Cohaesibacter sp. ES.047: one gene and its partner. The protein of the gene in region 2 interacts with the protein of the main gene of each other region in a pairwise test. Links are inferred from orthologs where the notes say so. Each region holds a gene or a part of one and is shown on either strand. Other genes may lie near its edges.

What was found. Proteins that work in one complex are often made in the same cells at the same time.
Region 1: the proteins of ftsH (region 2) and hflC interact in binary tests that used the Escherichia coli proteins (3 or more experiments, as listed by UniProt). The link is inferred for Cohaesibacter sp. ES.047 from one-to-one orthologs.

Annotation. Positions count from the first base shown.
Region 1 is NZ_LT907844.1:4,992,403-4,995,383, reverse strand. What follows is about bases 10-2,979. They hold hflC (protease modulator HflC), read left to right. Parts: upstream 10-980; coding sequence 981-1,979; downstream 1,980-2,979. Other genes in these bases: CPH65_RS23160 (Do family serine endopeptidase), read left to right, coding at 2,406-2,979; CPH65_RS23165 (DUF2065 domain-containing protein), read left to right, coding at 2,055-2,240; hflK (FtsH protease activity modulator HflK), read left to right, coding at 10-978. Also shown: more of hflK, read left to right, coding at 1-9; more of CPH65_RS23160, read left to right, coding at 2,980-2,981.
Region 2 is NZ_LT907844.1:1,325,947-1,328,829, reverse strand. Bases 6-2,877 are described here. They hold ftsH (ATP-dependent zinc metalloprotease FtsH), read right to left. Parts: upstream 2,466-2,877; coding sequence 546-2,465; downstream 6-545. Other genes in these bases: tilS (tRNA lysidine(34) synthetase TilS), read right to left, coding at 2,649-2,877; glmM (phosphoglucosamine mutase), read right to left, coding at 6-197. Also shown: more of glmM, read right to left, coding at 1-5; more of tilS, read right to left, coding at 2,878-2,883. UniProt on the Escherichia coli protein: Acts as a processive, ATP-dependent zinc metallopeptidase for both cytoplasmic and membrane proteins. Plays a role in the quality control of integral membrane proteins.

The DNA.
Region 1 (2,981 bases), 3.7 Mb from region 2 along the record:
CAAGTCTTCCCTGGTGGGGGCGGTTCGGGCGGTGGATCGCTCGGTGTCAAGGGTGTCGGCCTTCTTGCCGGTGCGGCTCTTGTCATCTGGATGGCCACTGGCTTTTACACCATTAAAGAAGGTGAACTGGGGGTCGAGTTGATCCTTGGCGAGCCGATGGCTGTGTCCACCTCCGGTCTGAACTACAACCTGCCTTATCCGATTGGACGCACTGAGACGGTCAACGTCGACCAGATCCGTGACGTCACCATCGGGGTGCGGGAATTCAATACCCAGCGCGGTTCGGTTCGGTCGCAGGATGTCCCGGAAGAAAGTTTGATGCTGACCGGTGATGAAAACATCATTGATGTCGACTTCAAGGTTCAATGGAACATCAAGGATCCTGAACAATATCTGTTCAATGTCGACAGTCCTGAAATTGCCGTCAAGCAGGTCGCTGAATCCGCCATGCGCGAAGTGGTTGGTCGCAACACCATGGACGAAATCCAGACCGGTGACCGTGTTGCGCGCCAGGTTGCCGCACGTGATCTGACGCAGCATATGCTCGACAAATACAAGGCCGGTATCCGGATCATTCAGGTCCAGCTGCAGGGTGTTGAACCGCCAGTGCAGGTGATTGATGCCTTCCGCGATGTGCAGGCCGCCAAGGCGGACAACGTTCGCATGCAGAACGAAGCTCAAGCCTATGCCAACAAGGTCGTGCCTGAAGCCGAAGGTCAGGCTGCCCAGATTCTGGAAGCTGCCAATGCTTATCGCGAGCAGACCGTTGCAGAAGCCCGTGGTCAGGCCGATCGCTTCAGCAAGGTTCTGAGCGAATATGAAAAGGCGCCTGAAATTACCCGCAAGCGCCTCTATCTCGAAACCATGGAAAAGGTTATGGGCCAGTCCGAAAAAATTATTATGGACAGCAATGGAGAGGGCAGCGGTGTTGTTCCTTATCTGCCGCTCAATGAACTGACCAAGAAAGCGGGGAACTGATCATGTCTGCAAAAGGAATTTTCGCACTGGTCGCCGCAGCCTTCGTCGCGGTTCTGCTTTATGGATCGATTTATGTGGTCTATCCGAGTGAGCAGGCTATCGTCACCCAGTTTGGCCGAATTGAACGGGCAACGCGTGATGCCGGGTTCTATTTCAAGGTTCCCTTCATCCAGAGCGTTGAATATCTCGACAAGCGTGCGCGCTATCTCGAGCAGTCCGAACGTGAGGTCATTGCATCGGACAAGAAACGCCTGATCATTGACTCCTTCGTGCGCTACCGGATCGTTGATCCGCTCGTTTTCAAACGTCAGGCCAAATTCCTGTCGAACTTCGAGAACCAGTTGAACGGCTTCATGGGATCGTCTCTTCGTGACGTGGTGGCCGATTTCGGTTTCCGCGAGATCGTGCGAGACAAGCGTGATGAGCTGGTTGAACTGATCCGCAAGAGTGTGAATGAAAAGACCATGCGGCTTGGTGTCGAAGTCGTTGACTATCGCATTCGTCGCGCCGATCTGCCGGAAGAAAACTCCGCTGCTGTCTATCGCCAGATGCAGACGGAACGTCAGCAGGAAGCCAACGGTATTCGCGCCGACGGTGAGAAGCTGGCCCAGCAGATCCGCTCGGTTGCTGATCGTAATGCGACCGTGATCGTCGCAAACGCTCGCCGTGATTCAGAAATCACGCGTGGTGAGGGGGATGCCCAGCGGAACAACATTTTCGCGCAAGCCTACGGCAAAAACCCGTCCTTCTTCGAGTTCTACCGCTCGATGCAGGCCTACGAGCGCAGTCTGGCCAACGGGGATACCCGTCTGGTACTGAGCCCGACGGGCGAGTTCTTCGGCTACTTCTCCGGTGCAGACGATCCGAACCCGGGAGCGGTACCTGCTGCCACGGGTCCGATTTCCGATCCGTCGGTTGAAGATGCTTCGGCACCAGCGAGAGTGGAAATTCCGGAAACAGTGGCTCCGGCCAATCCGGATGAGCCTGTTGCGGCTGAATAAATAGACAATCCCCGAGCCAAAACCGGCTCGGGGATTTTCGCATTCGCGTCTCTTTTCCAAGATCCTGAGGATTTCATGTCGGATTTCATCGCTGCATTCGGGCTGGTGCTGGTCATTGAAGGGCTGCTTTACGCCGTAGCTCCCGACAGCATGAAGCACATGATGCAACAGGTGATGGAGATGCCGGGCAATGCCTTGCGGATTGGTGGAGTGGTTGCGATGATTGCCGGGGTTTTTGTTGTCTGGCTGGCGCGCGGCTGACACCAAACCTCATGACAGATCCAGAAACTGCCATGCTTCTTTGTCACACAATGCAAAGAGGCTTTTTTTATGCTTAAAGGGCGCGATAAGATGCGCCCAAGAGTCGGAGTGGATGTGTGCCCGATGATGGCATGCTGAATTGTGGAAGGAACGCCCGCCATGTTGATGCGATCCAAAGTGATATGTTTTGCATTTGCCTTTTTGATGGGCGGCTTTCTTGCCGTTTCTGGCGGTCCTGCTGCCGCGCACGAGACCGAGCATGGCCCCAGAAGCGTTGCCGATCTGGCCGAGCGCTTGATGCCAGCGGTGGTGAATATCTCAACCCGCTCGCTCGTCGAGGCCAAAGGGCGCATTCCCATCCCGAAAGTGCCTGAGGGTTCGCCCTTTGAGGAGTTTTTCGAGGATTTCTTCGACAAGAACCAACCTTCAGGCGAGCGACAGAGGGCCGTTCAGTCGCTGGGGTCCGGCTTCGTCGTGGATGCTTCCGGCCTGATCGTGACCAACAACCATGTGATTTCCGGGGCTGACCGCATCACCGCCACCTTTGCCGATGGCATGGAGCTTGATGCCGAGGTTGTCGGACGCGACACCAAAACCGATCTGGCTTTGCTCAAGGTCGAGGCTGCCGAACCGCTCACCACGGTGGATTTTGCCACGGAAAAAGAGGTGCGGGTTGGGGATTGGGTGATGGCGATTGGCAATCCGTTCGGTCTTGGCGGGTCGGTTTCCATCGGAATCGTC
Region 2 (2,883 bases):
GTGAACCCGGCAGTCAGAGCCGGTTCAAGCATGTAACCGGACAGACGCGTATCCTTGCCGATCACCACACGATGCCGAAAGTCGCCGCGCCGGAAGATCTTGCCCGTCGCCATACCCACTTTCATCGCGATTTCCGCAGTCATCGGGAACCGGTTCGCGTGCCCTCTAATCCCGTCTGTTCCGAAATACTTTCCCATCAATCCCATTCAACCTTTCAAGGGCCACGCCCGGAGCACCCAACGCAGCGAACAGTTTATCCGCTTCGATGCTCCCGATTTACCGGCCCGCAATCGATTCCGTCTTACCCCGTTTTAGAACAAAGCTTCTAAATCGAAGTAAATACGCTTCGTTATCTCTCTATATTGATTTGCTCGGATTTGGGCCAACTTTCTCCGCACGGGCGGTCAAACATTGTTGCCGCTTGTTACAAGGCCTTCTTGCTCAAACACCGCTGCATTGCAAGGGAATCTCACCAACAAAAGCCAAACAAACAAAAAGCGCCCCGGTTGGGGCGCTTTTCAAAATCTTGGAACGATACACGGCCATCAGCCTTGTGGCTGCGGCTCCATGCCGCCATCGGGTTCACCACCCTTCTTGACGGCGCCGGTGGAGGGAACAGCAGAGCCCTTGGTCGTGATCGGACCATCGTCATCGTCACGCACGGGAGGCTTGCCATCGAGCAGATCCCGGATTTCCTGTCCGCTCAGGGTTTCATATTCAAGCAACCCTTCAGCAATGGAGATCAGTTCATCCTTCTTATCACCCAAAATCTGCTTGGCCTTCTGATAACCTTCTTCGACAAATCGCTTCACTTCGCTGTCGACGAGTTTCTGGGTTTCATCCGAAACATTCTGCTGGCGCGCCACGGAATGACCAAGGAAGACCTCTTCTTCATTTTCCGAATAGAGCAAAGGACCCAGCTCATCGGACATGCCATACTGGGTGGCCATGGCATGTGACAGGCGCGTTGCCATCTGAATATCACCAGACGCACCCGAGGTGACCTTTTCGTAACCGAAGATCATTTCCTCGGCGACACGCCCGCCCATGGCAACAGCGAGGTCGGCATAACATTTTGCACGCGTGAGGGAGACCTGATCTTTTTCTGGCAACCGCATCACCATACCAAGCGCGCGACCGCGCGGAATGATCGTCGCCTTGTGGATCGGATCAGAGGCAGGCATATGCAGTGCAACGAGCGCATGGCCGGCTTCGTGATAAGCAGTGAGTTTCTTCTCTTCCTCGCTCATCACCAGCGTACGGCGTTCCGCACCCATCATGACCTTGTCCTTGGCATCCTCGAATTCGGACATGGAAACCAGACGGCGGTCACGACGCGCAGCCAACAGGGCAGCCTCGTTGACAAGGTTCATCAGGTCAGCACCTGAGAAGCCGGGCGTTCCGCGAGCAAGGGTCTTGAGATCCACATCCGGAGCCAACGGCACATTGCGCATATGGACCTTGAGGATTTTTTCGCGACCGGTGATATCGGGATTGGGCACCACGATCTGGCGGTCAAAACGGCCCGGACGCATCAAGGCAGGGTCGAGCACGTCAGGACGGTTGGTCGCGGCAACAAGGATCACGCCCTCATTGGCCTCGAAACCATCCATTTCAACGAGCAACTGGTTGAGCGTCTGTTCGCGTTCGTCATTGCCGCCACCAAGACCGGCACCACGATGACGACCCACCGCATCAATCTCATCGATGAAGATGATGCAAGGCGCGTTCTTCTTGGCCTGCTCGAACATATCGCGCACACGGGACGCGCCGACACCAACGAACATTTCAACGAAGTCCGAACCGGAAATCGAGAAGAAGGGCACATTGGCCTCCCCAGCGACCGCTTTACCCAAAAGGGTTTTACCGGTACCCGGAGGGCCGACGAGCAGCACCCCGCGCGGAATGCGTCCACCAAGGCGTTGGAATTTTTGCGGATCGCGCAAGAATTCAACAATTTCCTGCAGATCTTCCTTGGCTTCATCCACACCAGCCACGTCGTCAAAGACGATGCGCCCCTGTGCTTCGGTCAGCAACTTGGCCTTGGACTTGCCAAAGCCCATGGCTTTACCACCGCCCTGCATCTGGCGCATGAAAAAGATCCAGACAGCCAGAATGAGGATCATCGGGAACCAGGAAATCAGCGCATTGAGCAAAGAGAAGCTCTCTGTCGGCGGCTTGGCGGTGATCGCTACCCCGTTTTTCCTTAAGGTCGGAATGAGCGTGGTGTCGTTCTGCGGCAGGTAGGTCTGGAAGCTGCTGTTGTCGGACATCTGCCCGGTCACTTGCTGACCGGTAATGGTCACTTCTTTCACACGTCCCTGCTCAACATCGTTCACGAACTGCGAGAACGGAACTTCCTGAGAATTCGATTGCTGGGTTGGGCTCTGAAAGAGCTGAAAGAGGGCGACCAGCAACAGGCCAATGATGACCCACAAAGCCAGGCTACGGAAATTGGCGTTCATATGTAATCCCTTGGTTCCCGCGGGGGACACCGATTATCATGCTTTGGAAATTCCTCCCAGCGCGATGACATAAATCGGCAAATTTTCGAGTTCTTCTGAATTTAGGGAGTCAAGTCGGCGTTGCCAAGGCAAGGAATGCGCTTTCTTACCCAAATTTAGACCCATGGTTTAATTTATGGTCTTCTAGTCCATGAATTTCGTGTTTTTTTCCTTAAAATCAACCCCTACTCTGTTCATTCGGCCCACTTCTGGCCAATCGACCACGAAACGAGGTGCTCCACTCCACCAGATCGCGGGCAGGGCTTCGATCAGCGCAAGCGGTGGCGCCTCCCCTTCTGCACGATCAGCAGAAAAAATGAGACCATCCTGCAACAGAAGACTCCGGCCATCGGCCCCTAGCATTCTGATATACGCATCG